DNA from 4 places in the Photobacterium kasasachensis genome. Region 3 is predicted to be linked to each of the others. Evidence: riboswitches for the same ligand, from Rfam matches in the RefSeq annotation. Region 3 holds a riboswitch; each other region holds the start of a gene.

Region 1 (8,156 bases), on a different contig from region 3:
TATTAGATACGAATATTCTGCTTCACGAACCCCTCGCCATTTATTCCTTTAAAGAGCACGATGTCGTGATTCCGATGACAGTGCTAGAAGAGCTGGATCGCATCAAGGACAGCAAGCGGGATGTCTCGCGTGATGCCCGAATCGCGATTCGCGCGCTGGAAGATATCTTTCATGATGCCACTCCCGAACAGATTTCTGCCGGGATCCCTTTTTCTGACCAAGGAGATAATCAAGGAACCATTGCCATCTTTGCCGACTATGAAGTGACCGAGACCGTGCATGCCTTTGCTGACAAGGCCGGGGATAACCGGATCCTCAACGGGGTGCTTTTCTTGCAGGCAGAATACGCGCCGCGGGAAGTGGTGCTGGTCACCAAAGACATTAATATGCGGTTACGGGCCAAAGGGGCCGGCGTTTATTATGTTGATGACTACCGTTCTGATCAGTTAATTGATGATGTCAAACTCCTGACCAAAGGGTTTCATAAGTTCTCGGGTGATTTCTGGGAACGGGTTGGCGAGTGCCAGTCAGAAAGCCAAGGTCGCTCGACATTGCATACCTTGCCGTCCGAGCTGTTTGAAATGCCGTTTATCAACCAATATCTACTGGACGAGGGATCGGATTTTGCCGCCCGGGTCCATGCGATTGACGGTGAGACGGTGACGCTGAAGGATATTGGCCAGGAGCGATTGATGCATCGCCAAGCCTGGGGGATCCACCCTAAGAATGTCTATCAGGGCATGGCGCTGGATGCGATGATGGATCCGGCTATTGATCTGGTGATTCTGACCGGCCCGGCCGGGTGTGGTAAAACCATTCTGGCCATGGCGGCAGCCCTGGAGCAGGTGATTGAAAAAGGTATGTATGACAAGATCCTTGTCACCCGAAATACACCGGAAATTGCCGAGTCGATTGGTTATCTTCCAGGTACCGAAGAAGAAAAAATGATGCCATGGCTAGCGGCAGTTACCGATACCATGGAAGCGCTGCACAAAAATGATGTCTGTACCGATGGCTCAATGAAGTACATCTACGACAAGGCCAATATTCAATTTAAATCCATTAACTTCATGCGCGGCCGTTCCATTCAGAATGCCTTTGTTCTGTTGGATGAGTGCCAGAACCTAACCGCCTCCCAGATCAAAACCATTATTACCCGTTGCGGGGAGGGCACCAAGATAGTCTGTTCCGGTAACTTGGCACAGATTGATTCCAGCTATTTGTCTCCGGTCACCTCGGGCTTGACGTATATCGTTGAGCGTTTTAAGAATTTCGAGGGTAGTGCCAACATTTATCTCAACGGCGTGGTCCGCAGCCGGTTGGCTGAATTTGCGGAAGAAAACCTATAAACAAGATTTGTGTAGCGAGATTTGAGGGGACGCCTCGAACCTCGCTGCTCGTTACTAGCAACCCAGATATTTCTTCAACTCTTTATCTTCCGGCTCTTTCAGCATCTGCTGGGTAGGGCCGAATACCCGAATCTTCCCTTGTGAAATAAAGGCGCACTTTCCGGCGATTTTCAGGGCATCCTCCGGGCTATGGGTGACCATCAGCACTGTCGTCTGCTGCTCCTTGGCCAGACTCCTTACTAACTCAAGCATTTCTTTGCGTAGTGCCGGATCCAGAGCCGAAAAAGGTTCGTCGAGCAGCAGTAGCGGCCTTTTGCGGATCAGACAGCGAGCGAGAGCCACTCGCTGCTTCTGGCCGCCGGAGAGCTGCTCCGGCAGGCGATCAAGGTACTTCTGGATCCCGACTCGTGAGGCAGCTACAACAATGTTCTCCTTGTCTTCCTGGCTAAGTTTGAGCCCCGGGTGAAGCCCCAGACCGATGTTCTCGAACACGCTTAGATGCGGAAACAGGTTGTGATCCTGAAACAGCAACGAGAGCGGTCTTTCGGAAGGAAGCTGACGGTCGATCGTCTGTCCGGCAATGGTGAGCGTGCCGCTGTCGGGGGGGAGAAAGCCCGCCACCATGGCCAGAAGGGTACTTTTTCCGGCACCGCTCGGACCGATCAGGGCGACGATATCACCGGCTTCGACTTCTAGGTCAAAGGTGAGCCGGGTTTGCTCTGCCTGCCGGGCGTTATTCGGTTGGGTATAGCTGTGGGTGAGTTGGTTCAGGGTCAGCATCATGGCGTCCGGATCAGTAATTTTTCAACCAGGGTAAAAATCCCCAGGCTGAGCAGTAGCAGGAACAGAGCAGCAACGGCAGCGGCATCCATCTGGTAGCTGCCAAGCAGCTGGAACAGATACAGCGGCAGGGTCTGAAACCCTTGGCTGCCAAACAGGGCAATGGCACCGAGATCCCCCAGTGATAGCACAAACCCTGTTGCCATTGCCTGGGCGATAGGCTTGCGCAGTGCGCGCCATTCCACCAGGCGGAAACGGGACAGCCCCTGCATGCCAAGGCTCTGGCACAGCGGATTATATTGTTGGGCAACATGCAGCATTGGCTGGCTCAGGGTTTTGATCACATAGGGCAGGGCCATTAGTGCATTGACCCCGACAATGACCCAAAAGGCGGCAGCGAACGCATCGGTGTACTGGCGCAGAAGCAGGAAGATACCGGTACTGAGAACCAGTCCCGGGGTGATCAGGATGATGGTGCCGAGCAGTTCAATGCCGTCTGCCGGTAAACTTTTCTTCTGCAGGCGCCAGTGACGGCTGGCCATGAGAATGGTGATACCGCTAACAAGCGCAGCAAGACATGACAGCGAGGCGATTTTCAGCGAATTCAGGATTGCCTGCCACAGTGCCGGTTCTGTCAGCAAGCTGGGGAGCTGGCGATTAAGCCCGGCTCCGATCACCGCCATCAGCGGCGGGAGTACCAGCAATAATGCCAAACCGATCCATACTCCGTCCCAGGTTTTCGACTTCCAGTTGTCAAACTGGTTAAGAGGACGTTGGGTCGTCGAGCCGCTAAGGGTAGGCAGAGGCTTGGCAAAGCGCTGGGTAAACAGCACCAGGCTGCTGCAGATCAACATTTGCCACAGGGCCAGAATAGCGCCGCCGGCCAAGTCAAAGTCATAGCGAAGCGCCTGATAGATAGCCAGCTCGATAGTCGTCGCTTTCGGGCCGCCGCCCAGCGACATGATCACCGCGAAACTGGTAAAGCACAGCATAAAAATCAGGCCGATGACATGAGGCAGTTGCTGACGGATCCGCGGCCAGGCGATAAAGCGGAACTTGCTCCAGCCTTTTATTCCCAGATGCGTTGCTAGCTGGTGCTGCTCGAATGGGATCCCCTCCAGGCTTTGCAGGATCAGGCGGGTCGCAAGCGGGTAGTTGAGAAAAACATGGGCCAGCAAGATGCCGTTCAGGCCGTAGATTGAAAAGGGCAGTGAATGCCCGTAGGCACTGAGCCACCCGGCCAGCAGGCCGCTTTTACCATAAATGGTCAGCAGGCCGAAAACTGCCACCAGTACCGGCAATACCAGCGTCATAGCAAACAGGCGCAGTAACAGTCCCCGGCCGGGAAACTGGCGCCGTGACAGGGCGTAGGCGGTCGGAATGGCCGGTATGATGCTCAGTAGCGTCGATAGCAGAGCCTGATAGAAGCTGAAGGCGGAGACATGGCGCAGGTAAGGGTCCCGCCAGATCTGCAGTGGATTCAGCTCATTGGCCTGGCCGATCAGGGCCAGAATGGCGCTCATCACCAGCGCGGCAATAAGCCCGGCAGAGATCATGCCGGGCAAAGTTTGGGTAACGCGTGTATTCAAAGGAGAGCGGCCATTATTGGGTCAGGGCGTGTTGCCATTCTCGGATCCATCCGCGACGCTCGGCAGCCACTTCCTCGGCACCGAATTCCAGTGACTTGGTAGGTAGAGTCAGCTGTTCAAATCCTTCAGGTAGCGTCTGCTTGGTGACCGGATACATCCAGTTGCCTGTCGGGATCACTGACTGGAACTCTGGTGTCAGGATAAAGGCCATAAATTGATCGGCCAGCTTCTGGTTTGGGCTGTTTTTCAGCTTGGCGGCGACTTCAACCTGCATGTAGTGGCCTTCGCTGAAGTCAGCGGCTTTGTACTGGTTCTTGCTTTCGGCAATGATGTGGTAGGCCGGTGAGGTCGTATAGGACAAGACGAGATCGGACTCACCTTTGAGGAACATGTTATAGGCTTCCGACCAGCCTTTGGTAACAGTGACAGTTTTCTTCGCCAGTTGCTGCCATGCCTCAGTTGCTTTGTCACCGTAGACAGACTTCATCCAGAGCATCAGGCCCTGGCCTGGTGTCGACGTGCGCGGGTCTTGGTAGATCACACTCAGATCGTCGCGTTCTATGAGCTCTTTCAGGCTTTTCGGCGGCGTTGCCAGCTTTTCGGAATCGTAAACAAAAGCAAAGTAGCCGTAGTCATACGGCACGAATGTATCGTCGTCCCAGCCGTTAGGCAGGGTGACATTGCGGGTATCGACGCTGTGCGTTGCCAGCAGGCCGGTTTTCTTGGCCTCGCTGATCAGGTTATTGTCCAGGCCCAGCAGGATGTCTGCCTTGGCGTTGCTGCCTTCAAGGCGCAGGCGGTTGAGGATAGAAACGCCGTCGTCCAGCGCCACAAACTCAAGATTACAGTTGCACTCGGCCTCGAAGGCTTTTTCAATCGCCGGGCCCGGTCCCCAGTCAGAAGCAAAAGAGCTGTAAGTATAGACGGTTAGGGTGTCTTTGGCTTCTGTAGCGGCCCATGCTGAGCCTGCTGCCATCGACAGAGTTAGAATTGGAAGTAGTTTTTTCACTATGCGCTCCTGATGCCCTTGCATCCTGCAAGAGGGAAATAAATCGAATGAGCGGCACAGGGTTGAGAAAGGCATGCAGCGTCGTGCTGCAACGTTGACAGTAATGGTGGTCAGATTATCTCAATTCCTACGCCAGCATGACCTGGTTCAGGTTCAGTGGGTCCCGCAAAAAGCAATCTCAGTCTGGTATCAGACTCCCCAATGAGAACGATAGCTATTGTAATGCGCTCTGCAGTCCGTTGCCAGCGCAATACTCCGTTGTGTCGTTTGGCCCTGTATTTTGAGTGAGCGGGCTTTGTTGAGTTAGCGAGCTTCGTTGAGTGCCCAGTCGTAGTCATAGCTGACTTTGTTGAGCTGGACCGGTTGACCCTGGCGGTAGCGGTTAAGGTGTTTCTGCAGGCTGCTCGTGCTGCCAAAATCCACGCTATACCAGTCATAAATTGAGGACAAACGGACGTTGTCGCCGCTTACCCGAACCCCTTTGGCACTGTTGATAAAGCGACTGGCACTCTGCTCAAGCAGCTTTTCGCTGTTGCTGGCGGTAAAGGCCGTCGGCTGGAGATCGGGGCAACCCAGGCTGGCACAGTTGACGACATAGTGAATGCGGGGATCATTCCAAATCGGGCGCAGGATCCGGTGTTCGATATCATTGAGCGATAGGTTATTGCCATTAATGGTGACGAGCTTTTCATCCCAGGGTCCGAAGCTGAACAGGCCGCCTAGCTTGGTTATGGATTTCAGTGGGTAGTTGTCGAGGATCAACTGAACGGTCAGAGCATTGTAGAGGTTTACCCAGTAGGCGAACTGTTCGTCTTTGCTATAGCGGCGCGGATCGGTCGCGGTTAGCTTGCGGATATAGCGATCCAAATCATACTTGTCGTTGCTGGACACGGCGCGGTAGCGGAACAGCGTCTGTTTGGGCTCCGCGACCAGATAACTATCCAGTGTTTGTTGCCAGAGGGAGTGGTCGATCGTCGCGGTATTGGTTTCATTGCTTTGTTGCCAGTAAGGCCAGAGATCGGCTCTGGGGGCGGCACAGCCGGTTGCGGAAACCAACAACAAGAAAAGGGTGAATATAGTACGCATGCTAAGTCCTTGCGATCACTGAGTTGGAAGTCACTAGATGATATGACCTGTATCGTCCTGTTTTCTTGCAGCAATTATCCGCAATTCATTTAGCAGGAATAAAAATGCCCCGGCAGCTGAGGGCCGGGGCATCAGTGAGACGCTATGCTAGTTAAGCCAGAAAAGCCGGGATCTTGCTTTCATACTCGGCGATCTTGTCCTCATGCTGGAGGGTCAGGCCGATGTTGTCCAGGCCGTTCAACAGGCAGTGGCGACGAAATTCATCGATTTCAAAGCTGTATTGTTTGCCGTTGGCGGTGACTTGCATCGTTTCCAGATCGACCGTGATTTGTGCCCCTTCGGTATTCTCGACAAACTGGAACAGCTCGTCGACTTGCTGCTCGCTCAGGCGCACAGGCACCATCTGGTTATTGATGGAGTTGCCATAGAAGATATCGGCAAAGCTCGGGGCGATCATCACCCTGATGCCGTAGTCGGCCAGTGCCCACGGTGCGTGCTCGCGCGAAGAGCCGCAGCCGAAGTTTTCGCGGGCCAGCAGGATGCTGGCACCCTGATAGCAAGGTGCGTTCATCACGAAATCCGGGTTTGGCTTCTCGCCGGCATCGTCGAGAAAACGCCAGTCGTGAAACAGATGCTTGCCAAAGCCTGTCCGGGTTACTTTCTGGAGAAACTGCTTGGGAATGATCGCGTCAGTGTCGACGTTCGCCGCATCCAAAGGAACCACCAAACCTGTATGTTGTTTAAAACCTGCCATTTTTTGTTCCTTCTGTTAAGCGGTTGCGGTTTCTGAGTCCAGTTCACGGATATCAACGAAGTGGCCGGCACAGGCGGCGGCTGCAGCCATCGCCGGGCTAACCAGATGGGTACGACCATCGCGTCCCTGGCGGCCCTCGAAGTTACGGTTACTGGTTGATGCACAGCGCTCTTTCGGACCCAGGCGGTCGTTGTTCATCGCCAGGCACATTGAGCAGCCCGGCAGGCGCCATTCAAAGCCGGCTTCAATGAAGATCTTGTCCAGTCCTTCGAGTTCGGCTTGTGCCTTGACCTGCTCTGAGCCCGGAACAACCAGTGCCTGGATATTCGGGGCTACCTGGCGTCCCTTGGCTATGGCCGCTGCGGCGCGCATATCTTCAATACGAGAGTTGGTGCACGATCCGATGAAGACTTTGTCGATACTGAAATCGGCCAGTGTTTTGCCCGCTTCCAGTCCCATATAGGCCAAGGCTTTCTCTGCCGAGGCTTTCTCGACCGGATCGCTGAAATCATCCGGTGAAGGGATTGGTTCGTCAACGGCAATCACCTGGCCCGGGTTGGTGCCCCAGGTGACCTGTGGCCTGATGTCTTTGGCATCTAAGGTAACAACAGCATCAAAGACGGCGTCGTCGTCGCTTTTCAGTGTCTTCCAGTACTCGACTGCAGCCTCGTAGTTTTCGCCGGCAGGGGAGAACTTACGATCCTTGATGTAGTCGAACGTGGTCTGATCCGGAGCGATTAGGCCGGCCTTGGCACCCAGTTCAATCGCCATGTTACAGACGGTCATTCGTCCTTCCATCGACAGATCCGTAATCGCTTCGCCGCAGAACTCGACCACATAGCCGGTACCGCCGGCTGCGGTGGTTTTGCCGATGATCGCCAGAACGATATCTTTGGCGGTAATGCCTTCTGCGACCTTGCCCTTGACTTCAATTTTCATTGTCTTGGCACGGGCCTGCTTCAGTGTCTGGGTGGCTAGAACGTGTTCGACCTCCGAGGTACCGATGCCGAAAGCCAGCGAGCCGAAGGCGCCATGGGTAGCGGTGTGTGAGTCACCACAAACGATAGTCATGCCCGGCAGCGTAATGCCCAGCTCCGGTCCCATTACATGCACGATGCCCTGGTATTTGTGGTTCAGATCATACAGGGTGACGCCGAATTCTTCGCAGTTCTTGGCCAGGGTCTCCATCTGGATCCGGGCCATTTCGCCAGAAGCATTGATGTCCTTGGTCTGGGTTGAGACATTGTGATCCATGGTGGCAAAGGTTTTGCCAATCTGGCGAACCTTGCGGCCTTTTTCACGCAGGCCGTCGAAAGCCTGCGGTGAGGTCACCTCGTGTACCAGATGACGGTCGATGTATAAAATCGGGTTTTCGCCTTCCGCCTCGACGGCAACATGGGCATCGTATACTTTTTCATAAAGCGTCTTAGGCGCTTTTGCTTCGGTGTTTGACATTGCTCGATTGCTCCTCGATCGTCTTATGCTTGGCGGATGTAGGCGGCAATCTTGTCGCCCATTTCACTGGTGCTCAGTGCCGGGGCATCACCGGCCAGATCGGCGGTTAGCTCACCAGCTTCCAGAGCCTGGGA
Region 2 (8,156 bases), on a different contig from region 3:
GCAAATGATGCTCGGCATAAGTTGATGCGCTGTAGGTCTCCTGGTATACCATCACGGCGTCCAGCCCCAAGGTTTTCAGCTCGGCATACTCATCCTGATCCAGCGGCTGAACTTCCATGGCCAGGTAGCTGAACTGCTCTTTGACCGCCGGCACCGCTTCACGGAAATACGCCATCCCGACCTTACGCTCATGCTCGCCGGTCACCAGCAGCACGCTATCAAAATTCATCGCTTTGATAGCCTGACATTCTCGGGCGATTTCAGACTTACTCAATGTCCGGCGCTTGATCCGGTTCTCCATCGAAAAACCGCAATAGGTACAGGCATTGGCACACAGGTTCGACAGATAGAGCGGCACATAAAAGGAAATCGTATGGCCGAACCGCTTGCGGGTCAGCGCAGCCGACTGCTGCGCCATTTGTTCCAGATAGGGTTCGGCCGCTGGGGAGATCAAGGCCTTGAAATCCTCCAAATCACGCTTGGGCTTACGCAGGGCACGCTCGACATCCGACGCCGTTTTGCTGTAAATCGACAATCGGATATCATCCCATTCAAGCTGCTTCCAGACATCAACGTAACTCATGCCGCTCCCCTATGCGCTCTGATCCAAAAAAGCCGTCAGCGGGCTGGAGGCTATCGCATGGTTAACCGTACCGGCCAGCCCTGCTTCATAGGCCATGCGACCACTTTCAACAGCCAGCTTGAAGGCCTTGCCCATGGCAACCGGATCAGCCGCGGCCGCAATCGCGGTATTGACCAACACTGCATCAGCCCCCATCTCCATCGCTTCGGCGGCATGGGAAGGAGCACCAATACCAGCATCGACTATTACCGGCACCCGCGCCTGATCGATGATGATTTCCAAAAAGTCACGCGATGCCAATCCTTTGTTGGAACCTATCGGTGCCCCAAGCGGCATCACCGCCGCACAACCGGCCTCTTCCAGCCGTTTACACAACACCGGATCGGCATGGCAATAAGGCAATACGATAAAGCCTTCACGCACCAATTCTTCAGCGGCTGCCAGGGTTTCAATCGGATCGGGCATCAGGTATTTAGGGTCCGGGTGAATTTCCAGCTTCAGCCAATTTGTTCCCAACGCCTCGCGGACCAGTTTTGCGGCAAACACGGCTTCTTTTGCATTCTTTGCGCCCGAGGTATTAGGTAGCAAGTTCACCCCGGCAGCCACAAGAGGAGCCAAAATATCATCGTCACGATTTTCAATATCGACCCGCTTTAAGGCCATAGTCACCAGTTCTGACTCGGAAGCAATAATAGAGTCCGCCATTGCCCGACTGTTGGCATATTTTCCCGTACCGGTAAACAGGCGGGATGAAAACGTCTTGTCTGCAATAGTAAGCATTTAGCCTCCGGCAATAGCTTGGAATAAGGCAATACGATCGCCCGTATTAAGTAATGTGCTGTCCCACTCGCTGCGGGCAACAATATCGTCATTCAGCGCCACCGCCGTTGCCTGCAACGGCATGTCCAACATGGTTAGCAACGCTGTCAGGCTCTGTCCTTCCGGGCATCTCACAGGTTTGTCATTGACCTGTACCTGAATGACGGATGTTGTGTCTGTCATAATTCGTTATTCTCCTGTGCCACACACCGGGCAACGTTTATCTTGGGCAAGATGGAACCTTTGCCATGCCATCGTCAGCCCGTCAAACTGCTGCAAGGTGCCAAAGGCAACCTCTCCGGCGCCGGTAATCAGCTTGATAGTCTCCAGCGCCTGCATGGTTCCCATCATGCCGACAACCGGACCGGCAATGCCCGAATTACTGCAGTTCTGCGGCTCTTGCGGAGCATCCGGTTGCCAGGGAAACAGGCAGTGATAACAAGGCCCCTGGCCCTGACGAAAATCAAAAGCCATCAGCTGTCCCTGCCAGCGAATAGCAGCGCCTGAAATCAATGCTTTGTTGGCACGAAAACAGGCACGATTTACGGCATGGCGCGTCTCAAGATTGTCAGAGCAGTCGAGCACCACATCGGCCAGCGCTACTTCCATCGCCAGTCTCTGATCAGCAAGCCGAGCCTGGACCGGGCGAACCCGGATATGCGGATTCAACGCCTTGAGCTGTTCTGCCGCCGCCTGTACCTTGCTTTGCCCCTTGTGGCTATCACGGTAAATCACCTGACGCTGCAAGTTCGAACTGTCGACCTCGTCATCGTCAGCAATAATAATATTGCCGACACCGGCTCCGGCCAGATACAGCGCAGCCGCCGAACCCAGCCCGCCGGCACCGACCAGTAACACCTGCGCTTCAGCCAATAACTGCTGACCCTGCTCGCCGATCTCGGGCAGCATGATCTGGCGGTTATAGCGTAGAAACGCCTGATCACTGAGCATCATCGCCACCCTTGATATGCTCATGGCGAACCAGCAACTGATTAAAGGCGTCAACCGCAGCCTGGGTATCGTCGGCCTGAGTCACCGCGCGAACCACAGCAACGCTGCTTACACCAGTGCGCCAGACTTTTTCAGCCCGCGCCAGATCAATACCGCCAATGGCCACGGTAGGGAACTGATCACCGATCAGCTTCTGATATAGCGCCAGCCGATTCAGCCCCTGTGGCTTGGACGGCATCTCTTTGGTCGTGGTCGGGAAGATATGTCCCAACGCGATATAACTCGGTGCGAACTCAGCCGCCCGCAATATTTCATAATAGCCATGGGTCGACAGACCCAGGCGCAAACCGGCCTGCTGGATCGCCTGCAAATCAGCCGTTTCCAAATCTTCCTGCCCAAGGTGAACACCATAAGCCTGATGCTTGATAGCCAGCTGCCAGTAATCATTCACATACACCTGTGCCTGATGCCGGTTTCCGGCTGCAATGATTTGCTCAACCTGGGTTTCCAGTGTCGGCTCGGCCGGATCCTTAATCCGCAGCTGAGTGGTGGTCACACCCAACGACAGTAGGCGTTCCACCCACTCCGCCGAGTCGACTACCGGATACAGCGCCAACTTGGCAGGATCTGTCGCGGCAAAAGGTGCTACCGCCACTTCCTTGCTATCCCAACCCAGCTCATCTGCCTCAGGATGGTTGGCGGTAAGCGGGCGCGGAAACAGCTCTCGCGTCATTGGCCAGCCCGTTTCACCATAGCCATCCGCATGACTTTCAAAGTAGCCTCGGGCATGAGCTCGGGACAGCGTGACCGCATCTTCCAGCGGATAATCCAGCGCCAGTGCTGCCAGCAACATGGCACGCTGTGGTTCACTGGCACCGGCGTGGTGGCAATAGACGGCTCTCGCCTCGCCATTGTGGTGCCAGATATCGACACAGCCCTTTTCGGTCGGCAAACCGCAAATCACCAAAGACGGGTCAGCAGCCACTTGCTGCTGTATCTCGCAAAGTTCCGGATAAGGTGCAATCCACTGATCCAGCACCTTATAACCGGCAATATCAGCCTCAGCCTGATTAAACACCAGGCTGAACTGACGCTCTTCGATTTGAATATCGACAGTCTCCGACTCGCTCCACTCCACACTAACCTGCTCGCCCAGCTGGTATTTATCAGCCGCGGCAAGCAAAGGTTCCACATGCATCAGCAGTGGCGTTAAACTATCGGGTAAACATAAAGAGCTCATTAACTATCCTCTTGAACAGGGTGATATAACTCACTACCTCGAGCCCGGAATTCATCGGCTTTCTGCTGCATACCTTCGAGAGGATCTTCAAGCAACTTGATGGCCAGCTCCTCGTTCTTTTCCAGATCGCTGGCATAATCCCGCACTTCCTGCGAGATCTTCATCGAACAGAATTTGGGTCCACACATTGAACAGAAGTGAGCCACTTTTCCGGACTCCTGAGGTAGAGTTTCATCATGATAGGCGCGCGCCGTATCCGGGTCTAAACCTAGGTTAAATTGATCTTCCCAGCGAAATTCAAAGCGCGCTTTAGACAATGCATTATCACGAACTTGGGCCCCCGGATGACCTTTTGCCAAGTCTGCCGCATGAGCACATAGCTTGTACGTGATCAGACCCACTTTTACATCGTCTTTATTAGGTAATCCCAAATGTTCCTTCGGTGTGACATAACAAAGCATGGCACAACCGTACCAGCCAATCATCGCCGCACCAATCCCCGAGGTGATGTGGTCATAGCCAGGAGCAATATCGGTAGTTAGCGGGCCAAGGGTATAAAAAGGCGCTTCATGGCAATGCTTGAGCTGCTCTTCCATATTTTCTTTGATCATGTGCATCGGCACATGGCCCGGGCCTTCAATCATCACCTGCACATCGTATTCCCAGGCAATCTTGGTCAGCTCACCGAGGGTGCGTAATTCATTAAACTGAGCTTCGTCATTGGCATCGGCAACAGATCCCGGACGCAAGCCGTCACCCAACGACAGGGCAATGTCGTACTGGGCGCAGATTTCGCAGATTTCGCGAAAATGCTCATACAGGAAGCTTTCCTGATGGTGGGCCAGACACCACTTGGCCATGATAGAACCACCACGGGAGACAATCCCCGTGACTCGCTTGGCTGTCATCGGGACATAACGCAGCAAGACTCCGGCATGGATCGTAAAGTAATCGACCCCTTGCTCAGCCTGCTCCAGCAGCGTGTCGCGGAAGACCTCCCAGTTCAGGTTCTCGGCTATCCCGTTCACCTTTTCCAATGCCTGATACATAGGAACCGTACCGATCGGTACCGGGCTATTGCGGATGATCCACTCACGGGTTTCATGGATGTTACGACCGGTAGACAGATCCATCACTGTATCGCCACCCCAGCGGGTCGACCATACCAGTTTCTCCACTTCTTCCTCGATGGAGGAGCTTACGGCGGAATTACCAATATTGGCATTCACCTTTACCAGAAAGTTACGGCCAATGATCATCGGCTCGGTTTCAGGATGGTTGATGTTGGCGGGAATAATGGCGCGGCCTTCTGCCACTTCTCGGCGAACAAATTCCGGCGTGATTTCTTCCGGCAGGTTGGCCCCAAAGCTGAGCCCCGGGTGCTGCTGGTTCAGGACTTCGTCACGATACTTGGCCCTGCCCATGTTTTCTCGGATTGCGATAAACTCCATTTCCGGCGTAATGATCCCCTGGCGAGCATAGTGCAATTGGGTCACGCATTTGCCAGCCTTGGCACGGCGTATACGGTTCGCCTCGGCAAAACGCAGTTCATCCAGTGTTTCATCGGCCAGACGCTCTTTGGAATAAGCGGAGCTAAGCTCATCGAGTAACTCGGTGTCGGCACGCTCGGCAATCCAGTTTTCGCGTACTTTCGGTAGCCCGGCATAGATATCAATCGCCTGCGCCGGATCGGTGTAATAGCCCGAGGTGTCATAAACACGCACCGGCTCATTCGGCTCGAAGACAGGCTCTTGTTTTGTACCGCCGACCAAACTATCCGACAGCGATATCTCGCGCATTGGCACCTGGAGATCAGAACGGCTCCCTTGCACATAGACTTTCTGGGAGTTGGGGTAAGGTTGGGCAGTCAGTGAATCAATAAATTGTTTAGCTTCCAGTCTCGCTTGTTTGCGACTCGACATAGCAATTTCCTTTATATTCCATATAGGGGGAAGTTGCTTGACGGATTGGTGCTTAAACAAGAGGCGTACACGTAGGGTGTGCAGCGTCATCTGGTACCGCAGCTACAGTTTTATGGATCATAAAGGTGCAGCTAAACAGAAGATTTTTCTCTTGTTCCCTTCGCAGGTATTAGCCCGATCAGGTTCTACGGATCCCGCAATGCGGTCTCAGCCAGTTGGCACTCCGACAAGTTGAGTGAAGAGTATAGGTAAGCAGGCTATCAGCAGCAAGTGCAATCGACAGAAAATGTTTAACGAATGTAAAAACAACTCGGGCCGCACTGTGATGCGGCCCGATAATTATTTGGTGTACTTTTTCACCACCGTCTTAAGCAAGGACGAATGCGTATCTCTCAGCTCTCCTAACTTATGGGTGATTGTCGGCGCTCCATCCAGATCGAAAAGCTTAGGCACTGCCACTCTTTGGGAAGAATAGATACCAGTATGACCGCTAAAGTAATAGGCGGTATAACAAGCAATAGCAAAATACAGCATATGCTCGGCACCAAACAGCTCAATCCCCATAATGGTACACGCCAGTGGTGTATTGGTGGCCGCGGCAAACACCGCCAGGAACCCTAACGCAGCAAACAGATCGACAGGGGCACCCAACAGCCAGGCCATGGTATTGCCGAGTGTCGCCCCGACAAAGAACAGCGGAGTTACCTCGCCACCTTTATAGCCTGCAGCCAGAGTAATCGCCGTCAGCAGTAGCTTTAGCAACCAGCTGTACCATTCCGCGCCGCCTTCGGTAAATGCACTGAGGATACTGACTCCCCCTTCCCGGCTCGAATAAACACCGAGGCCGATATAATCATAGTTACCGATCAACTGCACCGCACCAATGACTATCAAGCCACCAACGACAACAATAAGATAAGGGTTCTTCAGCGTCGCTTTGAAAATATCTTTAAACACATGAGTCAGCTCACCAAACAGGTACCCAGCCAAACCAAAAGCAACGGCTGCCAGCACAATCTTCGCTATCATCACGATATCGACTTTGATGGCATGCTCGAACAACGTAATGGTCTCAAGAAAGTCTATCCGGTAATGCGTATGGTGAGCCCCCCACGCGCTGCATACAACATCTGCAAGAATAGCGGCAAACAAAGCAGGAATGATGGCATCGTAGCGCAGACGTCCTATCGCCAGTACCTCAAGGGCAAATATCGCCCCTGTCAGCGGCGTCCCAAACACCGCGCCAAAGCCGGCAGCCACACCGGCAATTAATATCAGACGCGTATCAGCTTCGTTGAGCTTGAAGACTCGGGCTAGCCAATGTGTTGTCGCCCCACCGATCTGCACTGCGGTTCCTTCACGCCCCGCTGAGCCGCCGAACAAATGGGTGATCACTGTCGTGATTAAAACCAGCGGCCCCATGCGTGTAGGGATACCAGCGCCAGGCTCATGGATCTCATCCATGATCAGGTTGTTGCCACCTTCGGAGTTCTTACCAAGATTACGGTAGCAATAGACAATGACAACACCTGCAAGCGGCAACAAGTAAATCAACCACGCATTATCAATGCGTGTTTCAGTGGCGAGATTAAGGATCCACAGAAAAAAGGCATTTAGAGAGCCGACAATGACAGCAACAGGAATAATAAGGAGTGTCCATCTCAAGATCTGGACAAAAATTTTAGGATTAGCGCTTAATGGGTGTGCCATACCAAGTTTCTATCTCATTCGGGAATATGTTCAAGGATAGATGCTATGGCAAATGACCGGGCCCCACCATAGACGGATCTATCCTACTACAGCAGGAGTCATTATCTCAGTCGAGCGGTTAAAGGTGGAACTCCATCACCCGTTACTAACAATGGCTGTCAGTAACAACTGTCGTATGCTATCGGTAATTCCCAGATGCAACAAGCGTAAAATGCATGTTTACCCATTTGGGTTGACCTTGAACAACTTTCACATCGTCCAGATACAGCAAAGCCCCGACATTTCTGTCGAGGCTTTTATATGTGGCAGGGGTGGAGAGATTCGAACTCCCAACACGCGGATTTGGAATCCGCTGCTCTGCCAATTGGAGCTACACCCCTGTAGTGCTGTTTTCAGCGACTTCCCAGAAGTTAACTCATTCCTTAGGAAGTGATGAGTATTTTATACAGCTAGCAGAGAATTACCAGAGTTAATTCAAGAATAATGAAAATTTACATCCAAATGCACGGATAACAATCAAATCATTCATTTAGCGTTCAATCTCTGATTTTTCTCAAGGTACTCATCCACAGACTACAATGCCGCTTGTGCCTTTTTCTTCTTATAGACTGCGAACGCCACAACTGCAGGACCGACAACCAGCATTCCCATTCCCAGACAGGCAAGTGCTGTCATTACCAACATTTCGAACTCAGACATAGTTGAACCTCATTGACTTTACTTTGTAGTTTTCGGCCTTTATTCAGAGCCTGTTATTGATACGTTATAGGTACAAAATGATAACAAGAAAAACAAACAAAACAATCAGTTAACAATTAATAGACCGAGTCATAATATGAATAGACCAAAAGCAACTATGTAGAAATGTAGAAATATCGGCAATGCACGATACAAGGAGATCTGATGAGGACAGATCTTTTTTGCTGGCAGG
Region 3 (8,156 bases):
CCATCCCGGTATCAAGGACATAGCGAGTGTAGCTGACTGTACCGAAATCTTCTGGTTCACCTTCCATGTCAGATTCGGTCAACCCCCACTTGGCGCAGTATTCGACGTGATGGGACATCTCGGAATCAAGCAAAGCAGTTAGGCTTGGTAACGGCTCACGCATTTCAGCAAGGGTACGCCCCTTGAAGATCGCGAGTGCATAGGCTCGGGCATAGTGTTTGAGGAATAAAAAGTCCTGTTTAAGATAATGAAGATAGGCACTTTTATTTAGCTCACCTTTAGCAAGTTGAGTAACAAAGCTATGTTCGGTGTAATCCTGCCAGTCTTGCTGGCAGGCTTTGATAAGGTCTTGATGATTCACTGGGAGTCCTTGTTAAATTAAGTCAAGAAGTGATTAGTACGTCAGTACGTAATCTTTAGCCTGCGGCAGGGTTGTGATGATCTTGTGTTTTTTCATGAATTCGGCATATTCGTCATATCGTTTCAGTTCAACAGCTCCCGGACGCAATGCAAAACGGGTAAGGGTATCTTCCCAGGCATTACGGTTGAGATCGTTATTCAAAGTATCGGGAGAATAAGCTACGAATTCCTGCCAGGCCTTTTCAGGATGGTTGATCAGGTAGACAGTTGCTTTTTCGATAGCCTTGTTGAATTTACTCACCGTTTCCGGGCTGTACTTGTGTTTGTTGGCTACGAAGATCAGTTCGTCATATGGCGGAACACCGTGCTCTTCAGGGTAGAATGCTGTAGCTTTGTAGCCTTCCAGTTTTAGTTGATTCAGCTCGAAGTTTCTCAATCCGCCCCAAATTGCGTCCACTTTGCCGGAAGCGAGAGAAGATGAAAGCGCCCAGCCAACGTTAATGATTTTTACACTATCCATACTGACATTGGCAGATCGAAGCATGGTGCCTATGGTTGCATCCTCGTTACCGCCAATCGCGACACCAATTTGTTTACCTTTTAGATCCGCCAGACTTTTTACACCTGATTTATCAAGCACAATTAGAGAGTTTAGCGGACCCGAAATTAGGGTCGCTGAGCGTACGACCGGTAAACCTGCGGCAGTACTTGAAATAAGCGTGCTTTGGTACGAAACGGCCATATCAATCTTGCCAGCGGCAACAAGCTTGTCCGGAATACTCGGGTCAGCAGGTTCCTGAATCTCGACCTCAAGGCCTTGTTCGGCAAACCAGCCTTTTTCTTGGGCCAAAATGATAGGTCCGTGGTTGGGGTTAACGAACCAGTCCAGCATAAGGGTGACTTTTTCAGCAGCCACACTGAATGAGGCCATAGATAGAGAAAGTGCAGCAAATCCATGGATTAAATGCTTTTTCATTGATTGTTCCTGTCCTTAAGTTGTTATCTTTATAGTTTATTCGCCTGATAGTCAGACTTTGTTGGTGTTATTTGCTTTGCCACGGAATTGCTTTTTTCAGCAATACATCGGCGGTGAAATAGAGGCTGACTGAAAAGAAAGCCAGGATAAAAAGGGCGGCAAACATTTCGTCGACAAACATTCGGGCGTTTGCCTGAAGCATTAAATAGCCAAGACCCTCGCTAGAGCCTACCCATTCACCAATTACAGCGCCGATTGGAGCGACGACAACTGCGACTCGAATGCCTGAGGCCAAAGCTGGCAGAGCCGCCGGTAACCGAATTTTCCATAGGAGCTGCCAGCGCGTTGCGCCCATGGTTTTGGCCAGATCCAGATATCCTGAAGGTGTATGGCGAAGGCCGTCATAACAGCAGGTTGTTACCGGGAAAAAGATAATCAGGGCGGCCATGACAACTTTCGAGGCAATACCATATCCCAGCCATAGCATCAGAATCGGAGCGATCGCAAAGACGGGAATAGCCTGACTGGTGATAAGAATTGGCAGTAGCCAGCGGCGTAAAGGGGCAAAAAGCAACATTTGCAATGCAAAAAACAGCCCCATAAACAAACCAAGCAACAGTCCGAATATAACTTCGGTACTGGTGACTATTGTGTGGTGCCATAACACATCAGAGCGTTCGATTAACTTGCTTAAGACTGCTGCCGGACCAGGCAAAATGAAGGCCGGCATGTCGAATGCTACGACTGAGGCCTGCCATAAACCCATAATCACAGCAAAGCTGATCAGAATGCGCATCAGGTTTTGCGATAGCCCGCGGTGCTGTTTCGGAATTAAATGCCGGATTTGGACTGACTCGGTCATGGTATTGGGTTGATCAGCCATAATCTTGCTCCAGTTGATCAATAATGGTCTGCTGGTGGTTTGCCATTTGGGCATTGAATTGCCTTGGTGGCGGTGATGTTGGCGCATCTAGTTCAATGAGTTTGGCAGGCTTGCCAGTCATGATGTAGATATTGTGCCCGAGGCGCAGTGCTTCTTGAGGATCATGAGTGATCAGCAACACAGTACGGTCTTTGAGAAGCTCGGCTGACAGAGTCTGCAATTTATGACGTGTCACGGCATCGAGTGCCGAGAATGGCTCATCCATAAGCACTAGCGGTTTGTCCTGCATTAGCGTTCTGGCCAGTGCTACCCGCTGGCGCATTCCTCCCGAAAGTTGATCTGGCATTGCTGTAGCATAGGTTTCCAACCCTACTGCCTGAAGCAGCCTGATGGCTTTATCCTGATCCCGAGGGGAGGGAGATGAACCGAAACGATGACTTAGGCAGATGTTATCCATTACCGACAGCCATGGTAGTAACAGGTCTTGCTGGGCCATATAGGCAATGCGTTCGGCCAGAGGCTTATTATCGGATGTGGCAAGGCTGCCATGCCAATTGACTCGATCTTCGTTCAATCCTGCAAGTTGCCTTAGCAGTGTTGTTTTACCACAGCCACTTTTACCCAGCAGGCATGTCCACTCACCGGCAGGCAGGGTTAGATTCAGATCCGCGAACAGAGCATCGTTAGCATCTTTGTATGTCAGCGAGACATGCTGCATACGTACTTCGACAGCACGAGAGTGCTGGATTGTTGTGGATACGCACATAGCCAATACTCTTATTCAGGTTGGTAGTGACCTGCAAAGAAGTGGTGCACCGGCCCGTGTCCCGAGCCAACTTCAAGTTCATCAGCGTGGCTGATAGCCTTTGTGATATAGGATTTTGCGCATTGGACGGCAGTTGTTAGCTCAATGCCCTGGGCAAGAAACGATGCGGTTGCCGAAGACAGTGTGCAGCCGGTTCCGTGGGTATTGCTAGTCGGAATTCGAGGTGTGCTCATGCGGATCACATCATTAGCCAGAATAAGCAGGTCGGTACTGTTGGTGTCCTGTTCCAGGTGACCGCCTTTGAGAAGAACGGATTTAGCGCCGATTTCACGTAATCCGTCTATCATATTCGTCATTTCCTGCTCGCTGTGAGGGATAGCGACACCCAGTAGGGCTGCTGCTTCAGGTAGATTAGGGGTAATAACATCAGCTAGCGGCAACAGTTCTGATTTCAGGCTTGAAATAGCATCTTGTTGCAGTAGGAGGTCACCGCTGGTCGCGACCATGACAGGATCGACAACGAGATATTTAGGCTGGTATTGACGGAGCTTGGCGGCAACTACACGGATAATATTGGTGTCACTTAGCATGCCAACTTTTACAGCTTTGACATCAAGATCAGTAAAGACACTGTCTAGTTGTTGTTCGACAAACTCTGGCTCGACGGCAAGGATACCAGACACACCTTGAGTGTTCTGTGCCGTCAATGCGGTGATGACGGAACAGGCGTAACTTCCTGTCGCCGAAATAGCCTTGATGTCGGCTTGGATGCCTGCACCGCCGCCACTATCAGAGCCGGCAATCGTTAGTGTGATTGGTGTTTTTGATGGAATCGCCATAACTACCCCTAAAGTTGAGCGCAGGGTAGCAGGTGTCAAAGAAAGGCCACATGAGAGAAGGGCGCAGAGAGACACGGTTGCTAGTTCCCTACGCCATTATTAAATGGATCAGGTTCAACGGGTCCCATCGAAATGGTCTCAGCCAAAGGCTCCCCGACTAACGTACTAAAATTCGTTTAATATGTTTGACTAAACAGCAAATGATGCTGTTATTAATTTTCCCGCTATTCTAACCATGTTTTTTATCAGAGAGCAAACATGATTGTGAAAATTTCTGGGTCAGGACTGTTTTCACTTGACCTGCCCCTGAGATTAAAATCACCAACCTGTGTAAGCTTTAGACAAATAAAGGTGGGGTAATCAATCTCAAGAGGTGAAATATGGATAATTCCCAAAAAGAATCGCATGAAAAAATCAATTATGTTGAATTCCCTGCAGTGGATCTTTCTGCGACAAAGGCTTTTTTTACTCAGGCATTTGGTTGGGAGTTTGTTGATTATGGTGAAGACTATTCCGCATTTTCCAATCAAGGGTTAGATGGCGGTTTTTTTCAGTCGACATTGTGTTCGACCACAGCCAGTGGCGGTGCTTTGGTTGTACTTTACAGTCAGGATCTTGAGACTTCGCTGCAAAGTGTCGAAAAGGCGGGCGGGGTTATTGTTAGGCCTATCTTTTCATTTCCGGGTGGGCGTCGTTTTCATTTTACCGAGCCAAGTGGCAACGAGCTTGCGATATGGTCCGATAAATAATATGGCCAATCTATGATTTAGGTAGCCTCATAAACACCAAAGGCGCTATCTAGCGCCTTTGGTGATTCATCGTTACTGCGAACGTAAATTACATTTTTTTACAGTACGCGGCGATGATTACCATGTTGGTACCGGCTGCTTTGCCTGTGATGTGCAGAGGGTTGTCTGTTAGGCGAATGCCACGAACAGCGGTGCCTTGCTTAACAACCAGGCTAGACCCTTTGACAGGCAGGTCTTTGATGATAGTGACGTTGTCACCAGCCTGAAGCGGAGTGCCATTAACATCCAGAGTTTGAATAGAGTCTAGTGCTTCTAGCGCGATCCCTTTTTCAGCCCACTCAATTGTGTCTTCTTCTAGGTAAAGCATATCAAGAAGATCTTGTGCCCACGTTTCAGCCGAAAGACGTTTCAGCATACGGTAAGCCATAACCTGAACGGCAGGTACCTGGCTCCACATGCTATCGTTCAGGCAGCGCCAGTGATTCTGATCCATTGTATCAGCATCTTCAATTTGACCTCGGCAAGTACCACAGACCATTACACAGCTACCAGCAGTTGTGTCCGGAGAAGCAGGTACTTCATACACGCTCAAGTTATCTTCAGATGAACAAAGTTCACATTTTGCGTCAGCACGCTGCTTAACGATGTTTTCAATAGTCATAGGGATTTGTCCGTAGATTTGTTGTGGCATTATTATGCCAGCATTTTTCGATAAGGAAAGAAATCCTGCTTTAGGTCACACAAATAAGCCTAAGCTGATAGTGAATTGTATGGTAAGTGAACATCTTTATTGGCGCTGGTCGTTTTTTGTCCGTTATCGAGCAGCCTGTTTGAAGAGAAATAACCGCCTTAAGCTATCATTTATTTGCTCATTGTTGTTGAAAGGCTGTAATAATGTAGAGATAAGGATAAAATCATTATTGCCTTAAATTAATATTATAAGACGATGTAGGGACGAGTGATGAAGAAGGCTGTTTTTTTACTATCTATACTTGCTTTGGCAGGCTGTGATGAAGATGATGTCAAAGATTTAGCGCAAGGGAATACTAAAGTGTTTACGGTTACGGGCGCGCAGGTAGCCAGTAAGCTAGGAACATTGGATCCTGGTTACTACGACATTGCTGTAATTACAAGCGCAAGCCAGGGGAATACGTCGCCAGACGGTCTGCCAGTTGCTTCAAAGTCTACACTTGAAAATCTGGGAATCGCGGTTGAGGGAGAGACTTGCGGTAGAATTGATATCACTGATCAGGTTTGCTTCCAGAGCGGAAATTCAAGCAGCTGCCTGCCGAGTGAGATTAATATGCTCGGTTTGGCGGTTTATACGATTGATCTTGATAAAGTCAAAACAGCGTCAAGCAATGGATTTTATCCTAAATTAGCCGCTGAAGTTGGTGGGCTGTACGTGGATATTGCTTATAACGAAGTAAGCTGTGCTTCACTGCAAGCGCTGTAATTTGTAAGCAGCGTTTTAAAACTGGGTTTGTACGTCAAGCCCAGTTAGTTATATTCGAGTTAGACGAGTAAACAATAAATAAAATTGGATCAGATTAACTGATAAATGTTGCTTGCTTATGTTACGGGGTAAATTAATTCGAATATCCTCGCATAACATCTTTTTCCTCATATTCACTTTTATATCCATTGGTAAATTACTGCTTTTATTTGCCAGGGATTGAACGTAATGACAGTTAGGCACTTACTCGCCTCAGTAGGCTTATGCCTGTTATATATTGGCCAGGCAATCGCTTCAGATGTTACTGGTTATGTAGTCGGAGGCTCGCCCGTTAAGCCTAGTCAAGACTATAGCTGGATGGCCTCGATTCGTCTAAGTTCAAATCAGCTAAGCCATACTTGCGGCGGAACCGTCGTTAACCAACGCTGGGTGCTTACTGCCGCACATTGTGTTGTCAGACAGGGGGACGATGGTAAGTTTTTGGTGATTCCTCCCAGTCAGTTGAGTGTGATGGTAGGGACAACAAGCAGTGTTGTTGAAGACGTTGCAACGCTATACGCGGTTTCTCATGTTGTCGTTTATCCCAAATATTCCCCCCAGATAATTCTCAAAGAAACCCTCCAGCCGGATGGTTCTATACTTACCGAGGTGATTAGTACAGCATTAGAGAATGACCTAGCTTTATTGCGAGTTGATAAGCCTTTCTCTGTGAACATTAATCATGTTGCTCTGGCAACGGATAAAGATGCTGATGAACTCGATGTTCAGTTAGGGTTGCAGTGGTCTGATAAAGAACGACCTGAGAATACAAAAGTATCCGGTTGGGGATCAACTCAGACAAATGGAGGTGGGGTATCAAAAAGATTGTTGGAAGCTAAGCTATCGTTTGTCCCAATGGATGAATGTTTTACTCGTCTAGAGCTTGGAAACGACGCTCATTACATCATTGATAGCCCAATGAACCGAACAAAGATCTGTACACTACCGCCATCGGTCATTTTTGATAGCGATGGTACTTCGCTGGAATTTGGCTCGGATTCATGCAAGGGAGACAGTGGCGGGCCTCTAAGAGCACAGAATGAGCTGGGAGAATGGGTACAGTTTGGTATTGTCAGCGGTGGCCCTATAGGCAAATTGGTTTGTGGTTCGCTTGTGCGTCCGAGTTTTTATACACGGATTGGTACCTATTACCCATGGATTCTATCGATTGTCGGTACCATCCCCGAAAAGCCAGTTACCAAGCCCGACTTTATTACAGCCGAAGAATCCTCTTCGACTTCGCCAGAGGGAGATACAGGTGGTTCGGGTGGTGATGCAGAGTCCGGTAGTGGTACAGGCTCCGGTGACGGAAAAGAAGATGAGCTTGTAAATAGTGACTGTAATCTTAACTCTTCTGGCATTTCACACACTAACTGCAATTTGAAGTCAGCAAGTGGCGGAGCAAGCACCTGCGGGGCGATATTATTGATGATTATTGCTTGCTGGGCTCGTTGCGGGGCAGGGGTTAGAGAAGGGTAAGTAATTCGAATAAAGCCACCAGAATGGAACGGTGGCTTTATTCGCAATAGTAGCTATCGGCAGAAAGTCACTTCTTCGCTGTTTTCTCCTAGGCAAATTTGTGTCGTTGCAGGTTGAGTTTGTGCAATGATCTTGCCTTGACGGACTGAATACCGTACCGGTACTTGGCGACGAACAGCATCAAAACCATTCTCAGCGGGTAAGATCAGCAGGTTACCTGGTTTGCCTTCTTCAATACCATAGTGGTGTTGGATGTTAAGTGCACGCGCTGAGTTAGTGCCAATTAAAGCCAGTGAATTGTTGATTTGGTCGTAACCCATTACCTGGCATACATGTAGCCCCATATGGAGTACTTGCATCATGTTTGCTGTACCAAGCGGATACCATGGGTCAAAGACATCGTCGTGACCAAAGCAGACATTGATATCAGCCGTCAGCATTTCTTTGACCCGGGTAATACCACGTCGTTTGGGGTAATCATCAAAGCGGCCCTGTAGGTGAATATTCACCAGAGGGTTGGCAACGAAGCTGATACCCGACATTTTCAGCAGACGAAACAAGCGTGACGCGTAAGCGCCATTGTATGAGTGCATGGCAGTTGTATGGCTG
Region 4 (8,156 bases), on a different contig from region 3:
GTTATGAAGAAAGTGATCAGCTTGGGATGTTTGGGAGTTGTGCTGGCTGCGGCAACTTTTGGCTCTGCGCAGGCGGCGCAGCAGAAACCGGTACGACTGGCGTCGGACTTTACCTATCCGCCATTTAATTACAAGGATGCCTCTGGTACACCTCAGGGGTTCGATATTGAAATTGCTGATGCACTTTGTGCCGAGGCGCAGCTTAAATGTGAGTGGGTAACCCAGAGCTGGGACGGGCTGATCCCTTCGTTGCTGGCCCGTAAGTCTGATGTCATTATGGCCTCGATGCGGATCACCGAAGAGCGAAAAAAGAGGGTATTGTTCACCGATAAATATTATCAGACACCAGCACGTTTTGTGACAGGCAAAACATCTGGGATCAAGATCGACAAAGCCGGTTTGAAAGGTAAAAGTATCGGCGTCCAGCTAGGTACTATTCATGACCGCTACGCAACGGACAAGTTTGGTGATGTTGCGACGATTCGTCGCTATACCGGACAGGATGAAGTGTACCTTGATCTGCAAAGCGGCAGATTGGATGCGGTGTTTGGTAATTCTGATCAACTGGCGCTGGCCTTCCTCGAGAAAGAACGAGGTCAAGGGTTTGCTTTCACCGGCGAAGCCGTTACCGACAAGGCTTATATTGGAGAAGGAACGGCGCTGGCATTGCGATTAAAAGACAAGAAACTTGCAGCCAAATTTAACCAAGCTATCAAAAGCATTCGTGAAAACGGTACCTACGATAAAATCGCATCGAAGTATTTTAACTTTGATATTTACGGCGAGTAAAACTACTTTTTCTTAAGTGACAGGCAGCGTTTGGCGCTGCCTGTCATTATTTGTTGTTTTCCACCAACTCTTTGATCACAGAACGCAACCAGGCTATTTTCGGGTTATAGGCATTTCGCTTGTGCCACATAAGCGTAAAAGGAATCGCGAGCTCTTCGTAGGCCTGCTCTGAAATTGGAATTGGCAGAGCGACCAGATGCGGATAGCGCTGCGTAGCAAAGCGTTGGCAATATCCCGGTGCAGTTGTGAACATTTCATGCCCTGGCTGCGCCGCCATAAACAAAGATTGATCAAAGTTTGAAACCGATAGCGCAATTTGACGCTCTTTTCCCAGCCCTGCCAATACTTCATCCAACGCCCAGCGCTCTCTGGCTTCCCAGATAATGTTGATATGCGAATAGGCAAGGAAGGCGTCGATATTCCATTCTTGCTGCAAGACCGGATGATCATCGCGAATAAACACCATTGGCCGATCTTCAAACAGGACTTCATAGTCAATGTAATAGGGCAGTAGCGCCAGTGTCTCTTGCGAACGATGGTGAGTTTCTCTACCGCAAAAGCCAATATCGGCCTCTCCATTGATGATGGCCTCAAGAGAGTCATAATCCCAGTCGAGGATCCGTATCGTTGAATCAGGGTATTGCCCGGAGATTAGCTGAGGCAAGCTACCCAAAACCAGCATGTGCAGAGGTGCCTCCATCATTAGCTGGAAGTTCACGCCTCGCGGTGTCGCGGTTCCCCGTTTGGTCGATAATTGCGAGGCGAGCTGGAACCATTCTGCGAGCTCTTCTTCCATACTCAGGGAAAGCGGGGTCGGTTGTAGCCCGTGAGGCTCGCGTATGAACAGAGGATCATCGAACCAGTCACGAAGTTTTCCAAGTGCCTTGCTCACGGCTGAAGGCGTTACATTGAGCTTCTTGGCGGTTTTGGTCACGCTGCGCTCTTGTAACAGTACCTGCATCGTGATCAATAAGTTGAGATCGAGCCGGTGAAGAGGTTTGCTCATTGATAATAATTCCTGAATTAAGCCACGTTGTCTGAAGTGACAGCCTGAGTGACCACTGCTGTTTTCGGTGAACGTGAGGTGAGCAGCGCTGCAAGGTTACCTAGGCTGGTTACAAATAGCAAAATAGTCAGCATATTCAATGCACTTACACCAAGCCAGCCCATAAACCAGATATAGGAGGCCGAAACGGTGATTTGGCTAATCCCCAACACAGAACTGGCTAAACCAGCATGAGTATCGAACGGTTTTAACGCCTGGCTGGTGGTTGTTCCAAAACCTAGCGAGAACCCGGAACAGATAAAAGCAAAGCCAGTTAAAAATAGTAAAGGGTTGCTGATTATTCCGGTAATGATCAGCTGTATGCCTGATAGAAGGAATAAACACTGAGAAGCAACCATTACGCGATGTTGCCCTAACAATACAAGCATTTTGGGCGTCAGGAATGCGGTTGTCATACTCACCACAGCCAGTAGTGCCATAGCCATAGAGTATTGCCCGGTTGAGAAACCCATGATGTCCATCATCAGCATAGGCGAGGTATTCACATATGTCAGGATGGCCGACACGCTCAAGCTCAGGATAAACAGTCGGCTCAGGAAAAAGCGAGACCGGAACTTTTGCCATGGTACAGAATCTGATTCATGGTGGCTGACCGAGCGGGTTTCTGTAAGGGCGAAGCAGCATGCCAGGCCAATAAGGACAGCAGTAATCATCATCACCATAAACAAAATCGGCCAGGGGGAAACAAGCAGAATAAGGTGGCCGATAACTGGCGCAAGCACCGGGATAATGCAAGTAATGCCATTTATCATAGACAGCACTTTAGCGCGTTTGTCATCATCCAGAACATCACGAAGAATGGCAAAGGCAACCACGTAGGCAAACCCCGAGCCTATTCCCTGACCAAAACGTCCGATGAAGAACTGAAGTGGGTTTGTTGCCTGCATTGTCCACCAGGAGGCTAAGGTAAAAATGATAGCGCTCAAGATAGCGACTGGTTTTCGGCCACATTTGTCCGCAAGCAGTCCGCCAAAGATCATGGTCGATGCCATTCCAATAAGGTAGATGGAGAAGGCGGCATGAAGATCTGCTTCAGTAGCTTGTAAGCTGGTCGCAATTTGCGGCAGACCGACTAAATAAAGATCAATCCCTAATGGATACATCAGCACCAGAGAGAAGCAACAAAACAAAATTTTTTTCATGGGTTTTTTCTACCGCGTTATCAAGGTATCGATATCCTAGTGTGGCGAGTGCCGAATAGCGATTTGCCTGTGGGACAACTGTATTTTCCTGAATGGAAAACTAGTCCACTTTTATGAGGAAGATAAAGATTTTGGATATGATTGATTCACGTAAGTTATGGGTGTTATAAGGGTTCTATAAAATTCAATGGAGTTGAATGCCAATGCTAAGGCTGATTAGGTTTGTGGTGGTTGCTAATATTATGGCGACATTGAGTGTTTGGTTATTAAGTCAATCTATCGCTCAGTTTTCTATAAATCATCCGACGGATTACTTGTTTTATATCTGCATAGTGTTGTGGGGAGTGGCTGGCTTAGCGTGGGATGGTGGCAAGGCAAGCAAAAATTATGATCTCGATAGGGCTGAAAATAAAACTCAGTCTATGGTGTCTGGTTATGATGCTAAAGCAGACAAGCATAAGCAGTACAGGGAAAACTATCATTTTGGTTTGAAGATGTTTATATCAGGGTTGCCGTCTCTTGCAGGCTGTCTTGTCGTCTATTTGTTTTAGTTTTTTCCGCCATCGAAGCTTTCTTGCCCAACGTCTTAGGCTAGCCTACGATTGAATAGTCTGAATGACTGCAATTGTGTTCTATTCTATGGATGACCAGCACGCACCAATATCTCGAACGTCTTACTTTCGTTTCTACGAAGAGCTCAATGACTTCTTGCCAAAACAGCGACACAAGGTATTGTTTTCACATACTTATACGGGTAAGCCATCGGTTAAAGATGCCATAGAGGCGATAGGGGTACCGCATACGGAAATTGACTTGATATTGGTCGATGGTGTTTCAGTTTCCTTTGACTACAAGTTAACAGGTGGTGAGAGAATATCTGTCTATCCGGTGTTTGAATTGTTAGATATTCAGCCTTTAACCCACCTTCGTCCTAAACCGCTGCGGGATACTAAGTTTATTGTTGACGTTAATTTGGGAAAACTGGCACTCAAATTACGGCTGCTGGGCTTTGATACTTTATATAACAATAAATTTGAAGATAGTGAGATCGTTGATATTTCTCTTCATGAAAAACGCATTATTCTTACTCGAGATAAAGGCATATTCAAATATAGTGCTGTTACTCATGGTTATTGGGTGAGAAGTGATAATGCTGATAGGCAAGTAAGAGAAGTGCTCCAACGTCTTCAACTGGAAAATAGTTTGAAGCCGTTTACCCGCTGTTCTTATTGCAATGGTGAGTTTGAATGCATTGACAAGATCCAACTAAATGGACGTGTTCCAGAAAATGCATTGGAGCTATTTGCGGAATTCTTTGAATGCCAGGGATGCAAGAAAATATATTGGAAGGGAACTCACTATAAACGAATAGTCAGTTGGCTCAATGAACTCACTGTGAATAACTCTATCAATTGAAGCTTTTTGTGTTATTATCCGGCACATAGTCGGGGGGCCGGAAGGCTGAGATCGCATCACGCGAGACCCGTTGAACCTGATTCAGTTAACACTGGCGTAGGGAACTATATGTCTTGTCATGAGAGGTGTGATCTTCACTCGTCTTAGATTTTTGGCTAGATCAAGTTCCTGTGCACCGGTTTTAGGAGCTTGAATGCCAAATCCTACCGCAATTGAAAATACAGAAACCCGTATCCAACCTATTGTTACTGCCTTGGATGCAGTTAGGCAGAAAAAGCCATTAGTGGTGAATATCACAAACTATGTCGTGATGAATAATAGTGCCAATGCCTTGCTTGCTATTGGCGCGTCTCCAATCATGGCACACTCACGTGAAGAAATGTCAGAAATGATGTCTTTTTCAGGTGCTTTGGTGATTAACATTGGCACCTTAGATAGCCAGTGGAAACCTCGCATGCTGTTTGCTGTAGAACAGGCAAATATCAGTGGTAAATGTGTCGTACTTGATCCGGTAGGGTGTGGCGCGAGTAAGTTGCGAACAGAAGCTTCACGTCAAATTGCGCAACTAGCCAATAAGTTGATTATTCGTGGTAATGCCTCTGAAATTATTGCTTTAGCTGGAGAAAGAGGCCAAAGCAAAGGTGTTGATGCGCTTGATGAGAGCGAGGCTGCTGTTGGCGCCGCTCAACACTTAGTGGAAGCTTATCAGTGTAGTGTTGTCATATCGGGTTCTACAGATTTTGTTGTGACCTCAAAAGGGCAAACCCAGTTGCGCAATGGACACGCAATGATGCCCTATGTAACGGGAATGGGGTGTACTTTGTCAGCCATCGTAGGGGCTTTTGCCGCTGTTGGTGAAGATACTGGGTTGGCGGCTACGGCGATTTTAGGTGTAGCCGGTGAAATTGCCGCAGAACAGTCGAAAGGGCCCGGAAGCTTACAGCTAAACCTGTTGGATGCCTTGTATCAGTTGGATGAAGAAACGCTTATTCAACGCCTGAAACTATCGTAAAGAGAGCAAATCATGACATATGCAGTTATCTTCGATATGGATGGGTTGCTGATCGAGTCAGAACCTTTGTGGAAGGAAGCTGAGAGGCAGGTTTTTTCATCCGTCGGGGTGCAAGTCACAGACAATTTGGCTGAGCAGACAGCGACAATGACAACTCGCGCAGTGACTGAGTTCTGGTTTTCGCGAAACCCATGGGAAGGGAAGAGTCTGGAAGAGGTTGAAGCAGCTGTCGTTGACAGAGTTGAAGTACTCGTGCGCGAACAAGGTGATGAATTAGATGGGGTTACAAGCCTTCTTGAGTTTTTAAAAGAAAAAGGCTTTAAGATTGGGTTATCAACGAATTCACCATATCAGCTGATCCCTGTCATCCTAAATAAGTTAGGTATTGCCCATTACTTTGATGCGATTTCCTCTGCTGATGATGTAGAGCAAGGTAAGCCAGCCCCTGATGTATACCTTTCCACCCTTAAAAAATTGGCAGTAGAGGCAAGGCGTTGTGTCGCTTTTGAAGACTCCCATTCAGGTATCGTTGCGGCCAAGCGTGCCAATATTAAAGCTGTCGCTGTGCCTCATCCTGATGAGTTTCATCATGATAAATTTACTGTTGCTGACTTGAAGCTTAGAAGCCTTAGTGATTTTAACGATGAGCATCTAATACAACTATTGAGATGATTTCTGATTATTAGATAGCCATTTTGCCTTGTTTTGATATTCATGGAGCATCTTTGTAAACGTAAGACTCAGAATTTATCAGCATTCTGAGTCTTACTTCTGTTTTACTTTGATGGCTCGGAAGAGTTAGAACAGCAAAAAGAATCCAGCAATCGTTGCACTCATCATATTTGATAGTGTTCCCGCCAGAATGGCATACAGGCAAAGTTGCGAAATCTCTGAGCGACGTTCTTTGGCCATCGCACCTAAACCGCCAAGCAGCATGGCTGCGGCAGAGAAGTTGGCAAACCCGCATAATGCAAACGTAATAATGGCTGTTGATCTATCTGACAGCGTATTGCCTGCTAAGAAGTCGGTAAAGTTAACGTAAGCTACGAATTCATTTAGGACGAGTTTTTGACCTATAAAGGTGGCCGCTGTCATGGCTTCATCGAAAGGAATACCGATGATCATGGCCAACGGAGAAAAGAGGTATCCTAAGATCATCTCTAAAGACAATGAAGGCAAGCCAACCATTCCTCCAAACAGGCCAAGAATCCCGTTTAGCAGGGCAATTAATGCGATAAAAGCCAGTAGCATGCCGCCAACATTGATTGCGAGGGCGACCCCGTTAGATGCGCCTTCTGCTGCTGCATCAATAACATTGCTTGGCTTTTTGACGGTAAGTGAACCTTTGCCTTTATCATGCCGAGATGACTCTAATGCTTTCATGTCTTCGGTTTCTGGAAGCAGTATCTTCGCAAACAAAAGCCCGCCAGGTGCAGCCATGAAAGAGGCGGCAATGAGATATTCCATGTTAACGCCCATGGCGGCAAAACCACCCAATACCGTGCCAGCAATAGAAGCCAGGCCACCACACATAACGGCAAAGAGTTCAGAGCGAGTCAGGTTTTTGATAAAAGGAGCGATAACAAGAGGGGCTTCTGTTTGGCCGACAAAGATATTTGCCGTTGCAGACATGGATTCAAATTTACTTGTACCTAATACGCGCTGTAATCCACCACCCAGTACGCGGATAAAGATCTGCATGACTCCGAGGTAGTAGAGAACTGCAACTAATGCTGAGAAGAAGACAATAACGGGCAATACTCTAATCGCGAAAATAAAACCGACGCCACCAAAGACTTCAAACATTTTATTGTCAGCCAAACCGCCAAATAAAAAGTCGATACCGTCCTTGGAAAAACCCAGTACGGCGTTTACACCGGTTGAAACGTATTGAAGAATATCTTTTCCGATAGGAACAAACAGGACAAAGGCACCAATTAAAAATTGGATAAGAAAAGCGCCTAAAACAACTCTGAACTTAATGGCTTTTCGTTCTAATGAAAATCCGTATGCGATAGCAAGCAGTGCTACCATACCAAGCAAGCTAAATATAAATTGCATGATTTAATTCCTTGTCTTTATAAGCGGCCATTGGCCGCTTTATCTGTGTAGGGTGGTTGGAATTAATGATTGATCCAATGCTCGCAGGAAAGCTCGGCGACCATCATTTCAATATCATAAGGAACGGGCTGGGGAATTTTAGTTAGTGATTTGGCATCCAGGGCTATTCTTTCCAAGCTTAATGTTTGCAGTGCCAAGCCAAGGTCCATAATTTCTATTGGATTACCGTCTCCGGCTGAAAGGTTGACCAGGTTGGCATCAGAAAGCAGGAATAACTGTTTCTGGTTTTCACCTATTTGATAGGACGTCACATGTGGCCGGATACGTTCTTGGGTTGAACTCATAGTTTCTAGTTCATGGGTATTTATTTCTCTCTGGAAATGCCCGGCGTTGGCGATAATGGTTTTATCGCGCATCAGTTCGAAGTGCTCTTTTCTTAATACGTTGTCTCGGCCTGTAATGGTGATGACCATGTCGGCATCCGGCAACGCTTTTTCTAATGTTGATGTATAGAAGCCTTCCATATGTGCTTCGAGCCGAGTCAGGGCATTGCTTTCCACAACGGTGACATGTGCCCCCATACCTCGAAGGCGCTGGGCAGTGCCGGATCCACAGTAACCATACCCAATGACAACCACCTTCTTGCCATGAAGCATGACGTTAGTGGCTC

The links. Region 3 has a riboswitch for thiamine pyrophosphate ahead of thiD (bifunctional hydroxymethylpyrimidine kinase/phosphomethylpyrimidine kinase). Riboswitches for the same ligand answer to the same signal wherever they lie in the genome.
Region 1: linked by a shared signal. The riboswitch ahead of thiB (thiamine ABC transporter substrate binding subunit) and the one ahead of thiD (bifunctional hydroxymethylpyrimidine kinase/phosphomethylpyrimidine kinase) in region 3 are both predicted to bind thiamine pyrophosphate.
Region 2: linked by a shared signal. The riboswitch ahead of thiC (phosphomethylpyrimidine synthase ThiC) and the one ahead of thiD (bifunctional hydroxymethylpyrimidine kinase/phosphomethylpyrimidine kinase) in region 3 are both predicted to bind thiamine pyrophosphate.
Region 4: linked by a shared signal. The riboswitch ahead of thiM (hydroxyethylthiazole kinase) and the one ahead of thiD (bifunctional hydroxymethylpyrimidine kinase/phosphomethylpyrimidine kinase) in region 3 are both predicted to bind thiamine pyrophosphate.

The regions. Positions count from the first base shown of each region.
Region 1 covers NZ_JAKJSH010000015.1:43,630-51,785, forward strand. The annotation lists gene L4D19_RS20245 (PhoH family protein) at 1-1,349, shown strand, start outside; gene thiQ (thiamine ABC transporter ATP-binding protein) at 1,404-2,129, opposite strand; gene thiP (thiamine/thiamine pyrophosphate ABC transporter permease ThiP) at 2,129-3,685, opposite strand; gene thiB (thiamine ABC transporter substrate binding subunit) at 3,732-4,694, opposite strand; TPP riboswitch at 4,835-4,938, opposite strand; gene L4D19_RS20265 (DUF547 domain-containing protein) at 5,031-5,813, opposite strand; gene leuD (3-isopropylmalate dehydratase small subunit) at 5,965-6,567, opposite strand; gene leuC (3-isopropylmalate dehydratase large subunit) at 6,583-8,022, opposite strand; gene leuB (3-isopropylmalate dehydrogenase) at 8,046-8,156, opposite strand, start outside.
Region 2 covers NZ_JAKJSH010000022.1:97,216-105,371, forward strand. The annotation lists gene thiH (2-iminoacetate synthase ThiH) at 1-583, opposite strand, end outside; gene L4D19_RS24815 (thiazole synthase) at 593-1,363, opposite strand; gene thiS (sulfur carrier protein ThiS) at 1,364-1,585, opposite strand; gene L4D19_RS24825 (HesA/MoeB/ThiF family protein) at 1,592-2,353, opposite strand; gene L4D19_RS24830 (thiamine phosphate synthase) at 2,343-3,593, opposite strand; gene thiC (phosphomethylpyrimidine synthase ThiC) at 3,593-5,515, opposite strand; TPP riboswitch at 5,654-5,751, opposite strand; gene L4D19_RS24840 (voltage-gated chloride channel family protein) at 5,855-7,225, opposite strand; fluoride riboswitch at 7,311-7,374, opposite strand; tRNA gene L4D19_RS24845 (tRNA-Trp) at 7,529-7,605, opposite strand; gene L4D19_RS24850 (hypothetical protein) at 7,799-7,924, opposite strand.
Region 3 covers NZ_JAKJSH010000005.1:508,621-516,776, forward strand. The annotation lists gene tenA (thiaminase II) at 1-361, opposite strand, end outside; gene L4D19_RS06630 (ABC transporter substrate-binding protein) at 395-1,336, opposite strand; partial or broken gene L4D19_RS06635 (ABC transporter permease) at 1,404-2,132, opposite strand; gene L4D19_RS06640 (ABC transporter ATP-binding protein) at 2,212-2,985, opposite strand; gene thiD (bifunctional hydroxymethylpyrimidine kinase/phosphomethylpyrimidine kinase) at 2,997-3,824, opposite strand; TPP riboswitch at 3,893-3,990, opposite strand; gene L4D19_RS06650 (VOC family protein) at 4,205-4,573, shown strand; gene L4D19_RS06655 (PhnA domain-containing protein) at 4,662-5,234, opposite strand; gene L4D19_RS06660 (hypothetical protein) at 5,535-6,029, shown strand; gene L4D19_RS06665 (S1 family serine peptidase) at 6,258-7,547, shown strand; gene L4D19_RS06670 (cytosine deaminase) at 7,601-8,156, opposite strand, start outside.
Region 4 covers NZ_JAKJSH010000013.1:120,752-128,907, reverse strand. The annotation lists gene L4D19_RS18640 (ABC transporter substrate-binding protein) at 4-789, shown strand; gene yidZ (HTH-type transcriptional regulator YidZ) at 836-1,795, opposite strand; gene L4D19_RS18630 (MFS transporter) at 1,813-2,997, opposite strand; gene L4D19_RS18625 (hypothetical protein) at 3,201-3,548, shown strand; gene L4D19_RS18620 (Mut7-C RNAse domain-containing protein) at 3,613-4,413, shown strand; TPP riboswitch at 4,434-4,533, shown strand; gene thiM (hydroxyethylthiazole kinase) at 4,607-5,425, shown strand; gene hxpB (hexitol phosphatase HxpB) at 5,438-6,097, shown strand; gene L4D19_RS18605 (NupC/NupG family nucleoside CNT transporter) at 6,224-7,486, opposite strand; gene L4D19_RS18600 (adenosylhomocysteinase) at 7,549-8,156, opposite strand, start outside.